DNA from 4 places in the Cronobacter universalis NCTC 9529 genome. Region 3 is predicted to be linked to each of the others. Evidence: predicted binding sites of a transcription regulator. Region 3 holds the regulator's gene; each other region holds the start of a gene.
The links. Region 3 encodes PurR, which represses purine synthesis genes. Its sites were predicted from a motif close to CANGCAAACGTTTGCNTG; they were not measured.
Positions count from the first base shown of each region.

Region 1: the regulator PurR is predicted to act here: its motif matches at 1,909-1,926, upstream of glyA (serine hydroxymethyltransferase).
Region 2: the regulator PurR is predicted to act here: its motif matches at 1,771-1,788, upstream of AFK65_RS04895 (nucleoside-specific channel-forming protein Tsx).
Region 4: the regulator PurR is predicted to act here: its motif matches at 1,361-1,378, upstream of purH (bifunctional phosphoribosylaminoimidazolecarboxamide formyltransferase/IMP cyclohydrolase).

Region 1 is NZ_CP012257.1:3,190,416-3,194,116, forward strand. It holds gene AFK65_RS14710 (carboxymuconolactone decarboxylase family protein) at 1-50, opposite strand, end outside; gene AFK65_RS14715 (MerR family transcriptional regulator) at 106-468, opposite strand; gene glyA (serine hydroxymethyltransferase) at 540-1,793, opposite strand; gene hmpA (NO-inducible flavohemoprotein) at 2,117-3,307, shown strand; gene glnB (nitrogen regulatory protein P-II) at 3,489-3,701, opposite strand, start outside.
Region 2 is NZ_CP012257.1:1,079,464-1,083,164, reverse strand. It holds gene ribD (bifunctional diaminohydroxyphosphoribosylaminopyrimidine deaminase/5-amino-6-(5-phosphoribosylamino)uracil reductase RibD) at 1-428, opposite strand, end outside; gene nrdR (transcriptional regulator NrdR) at 432-881, opposite strand; gene AFK65_RS04900 (SadB/YajI family lipoprotein) at 1,036-1,596, shown strand; gene AFK65_RS04895 (nucleoside-specific channel-forming protein Tsx) at 1,937-2,815, shown strand; gene AFK65_RS21995 (hypothetical protein) at 2,835-2,996, shown strand; gene secF (protein translocase subunit SecF) at 3,012-3,701, opposite strand, start outside.
Region 3 is NZ_CP012257.1:1,950,398-1,954,098, forward strand. It holds gene punC (purine nucleoside transporter PunC) at 1-168, opposite strand, end outside; gene punR (DNA-binding transcriptional activator PunR) at 280-1,191, shown strand; gene purR (HTH-type transcriptional repressor PurR) at 1,210-2,235, opposite strand; gene cydH (cytochrome bd-I oxidase subunit CydH) at 2,528-2,617, shown strand; gene AFK65_RS08915 (MFS transporter) at 2,882-3,701, shown strand, end outside.
Region 4 is NZ_CP012257.1:362,628-366,328, reverse strand. It holds rRNA gene AFK65_RS01700 (16S ribosomal RNA) at 1-918, opposite strand, end outside; gene purH (bifunctional phosphoribosylaminoimidazolecarboxamide formyltransferase/IMP cyclohydrolase) at 1,497-3,086, shown strand; gene purD (phosphoribosylamine--glycine ligase) at 3,100-3,701, shown strand, end outside.

The DNA.
Region 1 (3,701 bases), 1.2 Mb from region 3:
TCGATTTCGGACAGTCGCGCAAGGCCTGCTTCATAACGTGATGAGGTCATACCGTTCTCCTTTTGTGTGGTTGAGATAACGGTAAGACTTCGAGTTAACTCCAGGTCAAGCGCTGTTTTTTAACAGTGTCTCGCCGTAGTACGCCATTTTGTCTTTAAGGCGCGCCAGATGGTCAGCCTGCGCCGCCAGCCGCGCTTCGAGCCGCTGCGCGTGCTGCGCCAGCAGTTCACGACGCGCGCCGACGGTCGCCTCTCCCTGCGCGCGCAGCCTGGCGTAGCGCTGGATCTCCTCCAGCGGCATATCGGTCGCTTTCAGACGCTTAATAAACGCCGCCCAGTCGAGATCCGAGCGATAATAGTCGCGATGCCCGCTGGCGTTGCGCGCCGGCACCAGCAGCCCCAGCTTTTCGTAATAGCGCAGCGTATAAACGCCAAGGCCGGTCAGCGTGGCGAACTCCTGAATACGCATGGCGATCTCCTGTATGCCGTCGCCCCATAAAAAAAGGCCGCGCGAGGCGGCCTTCATTGGTGTGTGAACGCTTACGCGTAAACCGGGAAGCGTGCGCAGATATCCAGCACTTTACCTTTGACGCGCTCGATAACCGCTTCGTCATTGATGTTGTCCAGGATGTCGCACATCCAGCCTGCCAGCTCTTTCACTTCCGCTTCTTTAAAGCCGCGGCGCGTCACAGACGGAGAACCGATACGGATACCGGAGGTCACGAACGGGCTCTTCGGATCGTTAGGCACGCTGTTTTTGTTCACGGTGATGTTGGCGCGGCCAAGTGCGGCGTCAGCATCTTTACCGGTCAGGTTTTTATCCACCAGATCCAGCAGGAACAGGTGGTTTTCCGTACCGCCGGAAACAACTTTGTAGCCGCGCGCCAGGAACACTTCCACCATCGCTTTGGCGTTTTTGGCCACCTGCTGCTGGTAGGTTTTGAACTCCGGCTCCATCGCTTCTTTCAGCGCGACCGCTTTCGCCGCGATAACGTGCATCAGCGGGCCGCCCTGCGCGCTCGGGAACACGGCAGAGTTCAGTTTTTTGTACAGCTCTTCGCTGCCGCCTTTGGCGAGGATCAGACCGCCGCGCGGGCCAGCCAGCGTTTTATGGGTGGTCGTAGTCACGACGTGCGCGTGCGGAACCGGGTTCGGGTAGACGCCAGCGGCAATCAGGCCCGCCACATGCGCCATGTCGACGAACAGGTATGCGCCGATGCTGTCAGCGATTTCACGCATTTTTGCCCAGTCAACGATGCCGGAGTAAGCGGAGAAACCCCCGATGATCATTTTCGGTTTATGGGTCTGCGCCTGCTTCGCCATGTCTTCGTAATCGATTTTGCCTGACTCATCGATACCGTAAGGGATGATGTTGTAGAGCTTACCGGAGAAGTTGACCGGGGAGCCGTGGGTCAGGTGGCCGCCCTGCGCCAGGTTCATACCCAGCACGGTGTCGCCCGGTTGCAGCAGCGCGGTGTAGACCGCGAAGTTGGCCTGGGAGCCGGAGTGCGGCTGCACGTTGGCGTAGTCAGCGCCGAAGAGCTCTTTCGCGCGGTCGATCGCCAGCTGCTCAACGATATCCACATATTCGCAGCCGCCGTAGTAACGCTTGCCCGGGTAACCTTCGGCATATTTGTTGGTCAGCTGAGAGCCTTGCGCCTGCATGACGCGCGGGCTGGTGTAGTTTTCGGAGGCGATCAGTTCGATGTGCTCTTCCTGACGTACTTTTTCCTGCTCCATAGCCTGCCACAGTTCGGCATCATAATCGGCAATGTTCATTTCACGCTTTAACATCCGCATCTCCTGACTCAGCTGACAATAAAATGTACTGCAATTAGGGGCCCTTTTGGGCGACGGCCAACAGTGTAAACCGATTGGCAGCGTGAAGATAGGGCTTGACAGAGGTTTTTACGCAAACGTTTGGCATGGCGTGGCGCAAGGGTTTGAACGATTAAGCAAACGCGCGCTTTACGCGACTTATTTTCATTTTCAACCTGTCTTTTTTTCATTCGCTCCGGGCGCGATCGCAGGGGGTGATAAAACCATTTACAACGTGCAGGTATTTTTTATAAGATGCATTTAAAATACACTTTATAAAAAAACGGAAGTAAGCAACCATGCTGGATAGTCAAACCATCGCCGTCGTGAAATCTACCATCCCGCTGCTGGCGCAGACCGGCCCGAAACTCACCGCGCACTTTTATGATCGGATGTTTACGCACAATCCGGAGCTCAAAGAGATTTTCAACATGAGCAACCAGCGCAACGGCGATCAGCGAGAAGCGCTGTTCAACGCCATTTGCGCCTACGCCGCCAACATTGAAAACCTCGCGGCCCTGCTGCCGGCGGTGGAGAAAATCGCCCAGAAGCACACCAGCTTTAATATCAAACCGGCGCAGTACAACATCGTGGGCGAGCATCTGCTGGCGACGCTCGACGAGATGTTCAGCCCAGGCCAGGAAGTGCTGGATGCCTGGGGTAAAGCCTACGGCGTGTTAGCGTGCGTGTTTATCAATCGCGAAGCCGAGATTTACCAGAGCAACGCGCAGAAAACCGGCGGCTGGGAAGGCACGCGCGAATTTCGCATCGCGAGCAAAACGCCGCAGAGCGCGATTGTTACAAGCTTTGAGCTGGAGCCGGTGGACGGCGGCCCGGTCGCTGATTACCTGCCCGGCCAGTACACCGCCGTCTGGATCAAGCCGCAGGGGTTCGCGCATCAGGAGATTCGCCAGTATTCGCTCACCCGCAAGCCGAACGGCAAAAGCTATCGCATCGCGGTGAAACGCGAAGGCGAAGGCCTGGTATCGAACTGGCTGCATCAACATGCGCAGCCGGGCGATGTGATTCATCTGGCCGCACCTGCGGGCGATTTCTTTATGGATGTTGAACCGCAGACGCCGGTGACGCTTATCTCGGCGGGTGTGGGCCAGACGCCGATGCTGGCGATGCTCGATACGCTGGCAAGCGCGCGGCACCCGGCGCAGGTGAACTGGTATCACGCGGCGGAAAGCGGCGACGTGCACGCGTTTACCGATGAAGTGGCGCAGCTCGGCGCGAAACTGCCCCGCTTTACCAGCCATGTCTGGTATCGCGTGCCGACCGACGCCGATCGCAGCGCGGGGCGTTATAACAGCGAAGGGTTGATGGCGCTTCGCGATCGCGAAATGCATGTGACCACGCCCGGTATGCAGTTTTATCTCTGCGGCCCGGTGAAATTTATGCAGTTCGCCGCGGCGCAGTTAGTGAGCCTGGGCGTGAATAAAGAGAACATCCATTACGAGTGTTTCGGCCCGCATAAGGTGTTGTAAGGGGTCGGCGTTTTGTGGGCGGTTCGGCGGGTGCGCTACGCTTACCCGCCCTACGATAGAGATTTGCGGTTTTATGTAGGGTGGGTAAGCGAAGCGCACCCACCATTTACTTGCGCGCCCCATGAACGCCGGACATAAAAAAAGCAGGTCCACTGACCTGCTTTTTTTGTGCGTCGCGCGCTTAAATCGCGGCGTCGTCTTCCTCGCCGGTACGGATACGCACCACGCGCGCCACGTCGAAAACAAAAATCTTGCCGTCGCCGATTTTACCGGTCTGGGCGGTACGGATAATCGTATCCACACAGGTATCGACGATATCGTCGGTCACCACGATCTCGATTTTCACCTTCGGCAGGAAATCCACCATATACTCTGCGCCGCGATAGAGCTCGGT
Region 2 (3,701 bases), 870 kb from region 3:
CGCATACGCTTGAGAAAGCCTTTATTGAGCGCTTCGGCCTCGCTCATCATCAGGCCATGACTGACCTCAATGCCCGCCTGCTGAAGACGGTACAGGCCGCGGCCCGCCACCTGCGGGTTCGGATCCTGCATCGCCGCGACGACGCGCGCGACGCCCGCGTTAATCAGCGCATCGCAGCACGGCGGCGTGCGCCCGTGGTGGCTGCAGGGTTCAAGCGTGACATACGCGGTGGCGCCGCGCGCCTTGTCGCCCGCCATGCGCAGCGCATGCACTTCGGCATGTGGCTCGCCGGCGCGCAGATGAAAGCCTTCGCCGACGATAACGCCCTCTTTAACAATCACGCAGCCCACGCGCGGGTTCGGATGCGTGGTAAAACGTCCCTGGCCCGCGAGCTTAAGCGCGCGCGCCATGTAAAATTCGTCAGACATCAGTTAATCCTGTAAGCGGGCGATCTCTTCGCCGAATTCGCGGATATCTTCAAAGCTGCGGTAGACCGACGCAAAACGGATATAGGCGACTTTATCGAGCTTTTTAAGCTGCTCCATCACCAGATTGCCGATAAGTTTGCTTGGCACTTCACGTTCGCCGGTCGCGCGCAGATGGGATTTGATATGGTTGATGGCCATCTCCACGTCATCGGAGCTGACCGGGCGTTTTTCCAGCGCTTTCTGCATGCCGCTGCGCAGTTTGTCTTCATTGAAAGGCTCGCGCACGTCGTTGCTTTTCACCACCCGCGGCATGACCAGCTCCGCGACTTCAAACGTCGTGAAACGTTCATGGCACACCAGGCACTGGCGGCGGCGGCGCACTGAGGAGCCTTCTCCCACCAGGCGGGAATCGATCACTTTAGTGTCAACGGCGAAACAGAACGGGCAATGCATAGCGCTTCCTGACTGAAAAAGTTAACTGAACAACAGTTTACCCTGAACTGGCGGGACTACAAAGACGCAACCTTTTTGAGACAAAGGCGCTATGCCGGACGCGCCGTTACGCTCTACCATGAACAGACCGCCACTCTTTCAGGAAAAGCGAACAATGACAACACGTTATCTGAAATGGTCTATCGTCGCCAGCGCGCTGGCCTTAAGCGCCTGCGCGCCGCAAAGCGAAGTGCGCCAGATGCACCAGAATGTCAGCACGCTCAATCAGGAGATGACAAAGCTCAAGCAGGAGACCGTCAAAATCACGCAGCAGAACGCGCTGAATGTGAAATCGAAAAGCGGCGTCTACCTGCTGCCGGGCTCCAACACGCCCGCTCGCCTAAGCAGCCAGCTGGGTATGCTGAAGATGTCGCTGCGCAACGTTACGGCGGACGCGAACGGCACGCAGGCGACGCTGTACATCCAGAGCGAATCCAGCGATCCGCTGCCTGCTTTTACCGGCACCGTCGAATGGGGCCAGTTGCAGGGGACGACGGAAAACTACCAGGAAGTGAACGTGCAGAACCAGCCGTTCAGCGCGCCTGCCAGCACGCTGGCGCCGAGCGATGTCTCCATTCCGCTGACGCTGACCGGCATCACGCCGGAACAGCTGGGCTTTATCCGCGTGCATGATATCCAGCCGCTTATCGCCGGCGACGCCGTCGTCGCGCCCTGAGTGCTTCACCATCTGCGGCGCGGAGTTTGTTACATTCGCGCCGCTCGCTTTTCTTGCTTTTCTCGCGCCGTGAATTCCTCTCTTCTGCGCTCCCGAACGTAAAAAATGGTGTAACAGGAGTTGGCTTAGTTCCCTTATGCCGCTAGAATCCGCGTTCCGATGTACGCAAACGTGAACGCAATCGATTACGTATATGACAAGAATGTGAAACGCCACATATTTTTGTGAGGCTGGATACTTATAATAGGCAGCACAATTTATGCGGCGGCGGTTTATCCGCGTTGCGCGAAAGCATTACTCCACCCAGAAATGGGGATTTCCTGAAAACAGTGGCTCTATTATGAAAAAAATTGTTTTAGCTGCCGGTGCAGCCCTGGCGCTCTCCACCTCTTTTACTGCCGGCGCGGCAGAAACCAGCAATAGTGAGTTTGTTTCCGACTGGTGGCACCAGAGCGTTAACGTAGTGGGCAGCTACCACACGCGCTTCGGACCGTTCATCCGCAACGATACCTATCTGGAATATGAAGCGTTCGCCAAAAAAGACTGGTTTGATTTCTACGGTTACGCGGACGCCCCGGTTTTCTTCGGCGGTAACACCGATGCTAAAGGGATCTGGAACCACGGTTCCCCGCTGTTTGTGGAGATCGAACCGCGCTTCTCTATCGATAAGCTGACCGGCACCAGCCTGGCGTTTGGCCCGTTCAAAGAGTGGTATTTCGCGAATAACTATATCTACGATATGGGCCGCAACGCTTCTGGCCGTCAGAGCACCTGGTATATGGGTCTTGGTACCGATATCGACACCGGCCTGCCGATGAGCCTCTCCCTGAACGTTTATGCCAAATACCAGTGGCAGAACTACGGTGCAGAAAACCAGAACGAGTGGGACGGCTACCGCTTTAAAGTGAAATACTTCGTGCCGATCACCCAGCTGTGGGGCGGCAACCTGAGCTACATCGGCTTCACCAACTTTGACTGGGGTTCAGACCTCGGTGATAAAGGCGGTTATGCGCTCAATGGCGTGAAAGCCCGCACTAACGATTCCATCGCCTCCAGCCATATTCTGGCGCTGAACTATGATCACTGGCACTACTCCGTGGTCGCGCGTTACTGGCACAACGGCGGTCAGTGGAACGATGATGCGCAGCTGCGCTTCACCAACTACAACACCCGCACTACGGGCTGGGGCGGTTACCTGGTGGTAGGTTACAACTTCTAAGCCTTACCCCGGTGAACCTGTGAAAAAGCCAGCGCCTGCTGGCTTTTTTATGGGCGTTGATTATCGCGCCCTGCGGTTAGCCGCTAAAGATATACGTTCATCGCCTTTTCTTTCTTCTCACTTACTCATTATCAAGGCGAAAAAAAACCGCAGGCCTGAACCTGCGGTTTTAATAACGTAAAACGCTGCTGCGCGATTACGGCAGGAGAGACGGTTGATCCGCGCCCTCTTTTTCCACCTTCTGCTGCAACAGGTGTTCACGCTTCATGCCAAGCTTCAGCGCCAGGGCGGAAGCGACATAAATGGACGACGCCGTACCGATAGAGACACCGATAAGCATGGTCAGCGAGAAGCCCTGCAGCATCGCGCCGCCGAACAGATAAAGCATCAGGATCACGACAAGCGTCGTACCGGATGTGATTAACGTCCTTTGCAGCGTCTGGGTCAGCGACACGTTAAAGATTTCGTAAGGCGTTCCGCGACGGATCTTGCGGAAGTTTTCACGAATACGGTCGGAAACCACGATGCTGTCGTTGAGCGAGTAACCAATAACCGACATCAGCGAGGCGATGATGGTCAGGTCAATCTCGATCCGGAACAGCGACAGTACGCCCATGGTGATAATCACGTCGTGCGCCAGCGCGATAACCACACCGGCCGCGAGGCGCCACTCAAAGCGGAACCCGACGTATACCAGAATGGAAAGCAGCGCGACCAGCAGCGCCATCGCGCCCGCCTGGGCGAGGTCAGCGCCTACGCTCGGGCCGACGAACTCGATACGTTTTACCGCCGCGTTCTGACCGGTCGCCTGGTTAATGACGTTCACCACTTTGGTGCCGAGCGTCTGCCCGCCGGTTTCGCCCTGGGCTGGCGGCATACGGACCAT
Region 3 (3,701 bases):
CAGCGCGAATCCCGCCAGGAACAGGCTCAGCGAGGCGCTGATAGCCGAGGGCGCCGTGTGTAAATCCGCCTCGATGACGGCGAACGCGGGCAGGTACATATCCGTCGCCAGAAAGCCGAGCACGCTCAGCCCGGCCAGCCAGCAAAGAAATCCTTTATCAGGTCGCATCACATTGACTCACTTCTTAATACGCGAAAGAGCCCGGAGTGTACGGAGTGCAAACCCGCTTGTGAAACGCTAATATTTGCCGTTTCCATTCAAAAATTTTGCAGGCAGAAAATGTGGTCTGAATATTCTCTGGAAGTCGTCGACGCCGTGGCGCGCACCGGCAGCTTCACCGCGGCGGCGGCGGAACTGCACCGCGTGCCTTCTGCCGTCAGCTATACGGTGCGCCAGCTGGAGGAGTGGCTTGCGGTGTCGCTCTTCGAGCGCCGCCATCGCGATGTGGTCCTGACGCCCGCGGGCGCCTGGTTTTTGCGCGAGGGGCGTTCTGTCATCAAAAAAATGATGATCACCCGTCAGCAGTGCCAGCAGATCGCCAACGGCTGGCGAGGACAGCTCTCCATCGCGGTGGACAACATCGTGCGTCCGGAACGCACCCGCCGTCTGGTGCTCGATTTCTACCGGCACTTTTCCGATGTCGAATTGCAGGTGTCGCAGGAGGTGTTTAACGGCGTCTGGGACGCGCTGGCGGACGGGCGCGTGGAACTCGCCATCGGCGCGACACAGGCGATCCCGGTCGGCGGGCGCTTCGCGTTTCGCGATATGGGCATGCTGAGCTGGCGCTGCGTGGTGGCGCATCATCACCCGCTGGCGCAGCGCGACGGCGCGCTCAGCGACGACAGGCTGCGCGATTACCCGTCGCTGGTGCTGGAAGACACCTCGCGATCGCTGCCCAAACGCATCACCTGGCTGCTGGATAACCAGCGGCGCGTGGTGGTGCCGGACTGGCACTGCGCCGCCGATGCGCTGAGCGAAGGGCTCTGTATCGGCATGGTGCCGACGCACTTCGCGAAGCCGTGGCTCGATAGCGGGGAGTGGCATGCGCTGACGCTGGAAAACCCGTTCCCGGACGCCGCCTGCTGCCTGACGTGGCGACAAAGCGATGCCTCGCCCGCGCTGCGCTGGCTGCTCGATTATCTGGGGGACAGTGAAACGCTGAACAAGGAGTGGCTGCGGGAGCCGCAGTAATACGGCTCCCGGAGGGGATTAACGGCGATAGTCGCGGAACGGGCCGTCCGCCACCGAGCGGCGTTCGATCAGGCGCGGATGCACCTCGATGGTCTGCGACTCTTCGCGCTTGTTGACGATGCGGTCGAGCAGCATATTGAACGCGGTCTGGCCCAGCGTCTCCTTCGGCTGATGGATCGTCGTCAGCGCCGGGCTGAAGAAGCGGGCGTTACGCACGTTGTCGTAGCCGATAATCGAAATATCCTGCGGCACGCGCAGACCCATCTCATCCGCGGCGCAGATAGCGCCCATCGCCATAATATCGCCGCCGCAGAAGATGGCGGTGGGGCGCTGCGGCTGCGAGAGGATCTGCTGCATGGCGCGATAACCGGATTCCGGCTCGAAATCGCCCTGCACGATCCAGTTTTCCGGCACTTTGATGGCCGCTTCTTCCAGCGCTTTCATAAAGCCGGAAAAACGCCCGACGCCGGTGTTGCGCTCAAGCTGCCCCGGAATAACGCCGATATCGCGATGGCCGCGCTCGATAAGGTAACGCCCGGCGAGATAACCGCCCTGAAACGCGTTATCGATAACCGAGTCGGTGAAATCCGCTTTCGCTTCGCCCCAGTCCATCACCACCATCGGGATATGACGGTACTCTTCGAGCGTGGCGAGTAGCGGCTCCGGGTATTCCGAACACATCACCAGCAGGCCGTCGACGCGCTTTTGCGCCATCATCGACAGGTACGCGCGCTGCTTTTCCAGATTGTTATGCGCGTTGCCGAGGATCAACGTATAGCCTTTCGCAAAGCAGCTGTTCTCAACCGCTTCGATGATTTCGGCGAAATAGGGCGCTTCGCTACTGGTCGCCAGCAGCCCGATAGACTTGGTATGGTTCACCTTCAGGCTGCGCGCCACGGCGCTTGGCGAATAGTGTAATTCTTTGATAGCCGCCCATACCGCGTTGCGCGTCTCTTCCGCCACAAAACGGGTTTTGTTAATTACATGTGAGACTGTTGTTGTGGAAACGTTGGCTCGCTTCGCGACGTCTTTAATTGTTGCCATTAATAATCACTCCAGACCCCTGGCTGAGCCCTGCAAAATCACGGGTTAATCGTTTGCCTGTACACACCCCTGTGTGCCACGAGGGGACGTGCGGCATGCCGGGAAACGCGACATTTATCGTGAGGAGGGGTCGATGGCCGGTACCGAATAAAGTAGCGACGAATTTTGGCTTATCTTTCCCGAAAGGGGAAGAGGGAAAACGCATATCTGGTTAAATGTCGCAGGATTTTTCGGCCCGTTTATGCAAAAATGCGCACTACCTGATTTTTATGGGGTCTTTAAGGAGAATACCATGAGTACCGATCTGAAATTTTCGCTGGTCACTACGCTTGTTGTACTGGGCCTGATTGTGGCGGGCGCTTTTACCGCCATCCTGCATTAAGCGCCAGGCGGGAGCGCGTCCCCGTTCTCCCGCTTTCTTATACCATTCCTGCGCTTAAGCGCCTTTCGCCCGCCGTTTCCTTTCTTTTTCACGCTTTTCCCTTATGATTCGCTAATAACAATTTGCGCGTGTTTTTTAACACCCGTGCAATAATATTTTGCTGTTTTTGTCACTTATCTTTTCTGACTGAAACTGCCATCCTCTCTGCATCCTGCTGTAACGTCGGGCATCTCCGGCGCTGTTGTAAAATTTCTGGAGCAATGAATGAAAGTCAACTTCCCGTTACTGGCACTGGCTATTGGTGCTTTTGGCATTGGCACGACCGAGTTTTCCCCGATGGGGCTGTTGCCGGTAATAGCCAACGGCGTCAACGTCTCGATTCCGGCCGCCGGTATGCTGATCAGCGCCTACGCGGTTGGCGTGATGGTGGGGGCGCCGCTGATGACGCTTTTGCTGTCGCACCGCGCGCGACGCAGCGCGCTGATTTTCCTGATGGCGATTTTTACGCTCGGCAATGTGCTCTCGGCGCTGGCGCCGGATTACATGACGCTGATGGCCTCGCGTATTCTCACCAGCCTTAACCACGGGGCGTTCTTCGGGCTCGGCTCAGTCGTTGCGGCAAGCGTGGTGCCGAAGCATAAACAGGCGAGCGCCGTCGCGACGATGTTTATGGGCCTGACCATCGCCAATATCGGCGGCGTGCCGGCGGCGACCTGGCTTGGCGAAACCATCGGCTGGCGAATGTCGTTTCTGGCGACCGCCGGTCTTGGGCTGGTGGCGATGGCGAGCCTCTGGTTCTCCCTGCCGAAAGGCGGCAGCGGCGAGCGTCCGGATGTGAAAAGCGAACTGGCGGTGCTGATGCGTCCGCAGGTAGTCAGCGCGTTGCTGACCACGGTGCTCGGCGCGGGCGCGATGTTTACGCTCTATACCTATATCGCGCCTGTTCTGCATCATATTACTGACGCCAGCGCGGCGTTCGTCACCGCCATGCTGGTGCTGATTGGCGTCGGTTTTTCCATCGGCAACTATCTGGGCGGCCGCCTGGCGGACCGCTCGGTGAGCGGCACACTGAAAGGCTTCCTGA
Region 4 (3,701 bases), 1.6 Mb from region 3:
TCATTTGAGTTTTAACCTTGCGGCCGTACTCCCCAGGCGGTCGACTTAACGCGTTAGCTCCGGAAGCCACGCCTCAAGGGCACAACCTCCAAGTCGACATCGTTTACGGCGTGGACTACCAGGGTATCTAATCCTGTTTGCTCCCCACGCTTTCGCACCTGAGCGTCAGTCTTCGTCCAGGGGGCCGCCTTCGCCACCGGTATTCCTCCAGATCTCTACGCATTTCACCGCTACACCTGGAATTCTACCCCCCTCTACGAGACTCAAGCCTGCCAGTTTCAAATGCAGTTCCCAGGTTGAGCCCGGGGATTTCACATCTGACTTAACAGACCGCCTGCGTGCGCTTTACGCCCAGTAATTCCGATTAACGCTTGCACCCTCCGTATTACCGCGGCTGCTGGCACGGAGTTAGCCGGTGCTTCTTCTGCGAGTAACGTCAATGACTGTGGTTATTAACCACAATCCCTTCCTCCTCGCTGAAAGTACTTTACAACCCGAAGGCCTTCTTCATACACGCGGCATGGCTGCATCAGGCTTGCGCCCATTGTGCAATATTCCCCACTGCTGCCTCCCGTAGGAGTCTGGACCGTGTCTCAGTTCCAGTGTGGCTGGTCATCCTCTCAGACCAGCTAGGGATCGTCGCCTAGGTGAGCCGTTACCCCACCTACTAGCTAATCCCATCTGGGCACATCTGATGGCATGAGGCCCGAAGGTCCCCCACTTTGGTCCGAAGACGTTATGCGGTATTAGCTACCGTTTCCAGTAGTTATCCCCCTCCATCAGGCAGTTTCCCAGACATTACTCACCCGTCCGCCACTCGTCAGCAGAGCAGCAAGCTGCTCTCTGTTACCGTTCGACTTGCATGTGTTAGGCCTGCCGCCAGCGTTCAATCTGAGCCATGATCAAACTCTTCAATTAAAAGTCTGATGCTCAAAGAATTAAACTGTTAGTTCGTAATGAATTAACTGTTGTTCACTTGAGACTTGATATTCGTTTATCGTCCGTAGACGTTAAGATATCAGTGCCCCGAGTGCCCACACAGATTGTCTGATAAATTGTTAAAGAGCGGTGCGACGCGGCATTCAGCCTGCTGTCGCGAGGTGGCGTATATTACGCTTTCCTCTTTCAGAGTCAACCCTTAATTTCAGGATTTTTCTCTTTCCGACTCACCGTCGCTGTGTGATGTTCGTCATCAGCGCCGTGTCGATGGAGGCGCATTATAGGGAGTTCTCCTGAGCCCGCAACACATAAATCGCATAAAAATGACTGACTGCTGCATTCCCCAGCAAAACCCCGGTTTATACCCATTTGCACACAGAGTTATCCACAAACCGACCACGCCCCGAAATTTCGCGAGCGCCACGCAAACGTTTTCGCTACAATGCAGCCCTGTTTACGACGCACGCTTTTTCAGGAGCGTGAGCTACATTTCAGTAAAAAATGGCTGGAATTTCGCTAACGCTCTTCTGTAATGATCAAATCCAGGGGATTTATACATGCAACAACCTCGTCCTGTACGCCGCGCTCTGCTCAGCGTTTCTGACAAAGCCGGTATCGTCGACTTCGCCCGCGCACTCTCAACGCGTGGGGTTGAGCTCCTCTCTACGGGCGGTACGGCTCGGCTGCTGGCGGAAGCTGGTCTGCCGGTGACGGAAGTCTCCGACTACACGGGCTTCCCGGAGATGATGGACGGCCGCGTCAAAACCCTGCACCCGAAAGTCCACGGCGGCATTCTGGGTCGTCGCGGCCAGGACGACGAGATCATGGCGCAGCATGCGATCTCCCCGATTGATATGGTGGTGGTGAACCTCTACCCGTTCGCGCAGACGGTCGCGCGCGAAGGCTGCACGCTGGAAGACGCGGTTGAGAATATCGATATCGGCGGCCCGACGATGGTCCGCTCCGCCGCCAAGAACCATAAAGATGTCGCCATTGTGGTAAAGAGCAGCGACTACACCGCTATTATTGAAGAGCTGGATGCGAATAACGGCTCGTTGTCCTTTACTACGCGTTTCGATCTCGCCATTAAAGCCTTCGAGCATACGGCCGCGTATGACAGCATGATCGCCAACTACTTCGGCAGCCTGGTGCCTGCTTATCATGGCGAAACCACTGCCCCTGCTGGCCGCTTCCCACGCACCCTCAACCTGAACTTTATTAAGAAGCAGGATATGCGTTACGGCGAGAACAGCCATCAGCAGGCTGCCTTCTATATAGAAGAAGAAATTAAAGAAGCGTCTGTCGCGACCGCCCGCCAGGCTCAGGGTAAAGCGCTCTCTTATAACAACATCGCCGATACCGACGCCGCGCTGGAGTGCGTGAAGGAATTCAGCGAACCGGCCTGCGTGATTGTGAAGCATGCCAACCCGTGCGGCGTTGCCGTCAGCAGCTCGATTCTCGACGCCTATGACCGCGCTTATAAAACCGACCCGACGTCCGCCTTTGGCGGCATCATCGCCTTTAACCGCGAGCTGGATGCCGAAACCGCGCAGGCGATCGTTTCTCGCCAGTTCGTTGAAGTCATCATTGCGCCATCTGCCAGTGAAGAAGCCCTGAAAATCACCGCCGCGAAGCAAAACGTGCGCGTACTGGTGTGCGGCGAATGGCACTCTCGCGTACCGGGCCTCGATTTCAAACGCGTTAATGGCGGCCTGCTGGTCCAGGACCGCGATCTGGGCATGGTGACCGAAGCCGATCTGCGTGTAGTGACAAAACGCCAGCCGACCGAACAGGAGCTGCGCGACGCGCTCTTCTGCTGGAAAGTGGCGAAATTCGTGAAATCCAACGCCATTGTTTATGCGCGCGATAACATGACCATCGGCATTGGCGCCGGCCAGATGAGCCGCGTCTATTCCGCTAAAATCGCGGGTATCAAAGCTGGCGATGAAGGCCTGGAAGTCAAAGGCTCGGCGATGGCCTCCGACGCGTTCTTCCCGTTCCGTGACGGCATCGACGCCGCCGCGGCCGTGGGCATCACCTGTGTTATCCAGCCGGGCGGTTCGATTCGCGATGACGAAGTGATCGCCGCCGCCGACGAACACGGCATCGCCATGATCTTCACTGATATGCGCCATTTCCGCCATTAATCACGGAGCTACGATGAAAGTATTAGTTATTGGCAACGGCGGGCGCGAGCACGCGCTGGCCTGGAAAGCCGTCCAGTCGCCGCAGGTTGAAACCGTTTTTGTGGCACCGGGCAACGCCGGTACGGCGCTTGAGCCTGCGCTGCAAAACGTCGCCATCAGCCCGACCGACATTCCGGCGCTGCTGAGCTTTGCGCAGGCGGAAAACATCGATCTGACGATTGTCGGGCCGGAAGCGCCGCTGGTTATCGGCGTGGTGGACGCGTTTCGCGCCGCGGGCCTGAAAATCTTCGGGCCAACCAAAGGCGCCGCGCAGCTCGAAGGCTCAAAAGCCTTCACGAAAGATTTCCTGGCGCGCCATCGCATCCCGACGGCGGAATACCAGAACTTTACCGAGACCGAACCGGCGCTGGCGTATATTCGTGAAAAAGGCGCGCCGATTGTTATCAAGGCCGACGGCCTGGCGGCCGGTAAAGGCGTTATCGTGGCGATGACGCTTGCCGAAGCCGAAGCGGCGGTGCTGGACATGCTGGCGGGCAATGCGTTTGGCGACGCGGGCCACCGCATCGTCGTCGAAGAGTTCCTGGATGGCGAAGAGGCCAGCTTTATTGTGATGGT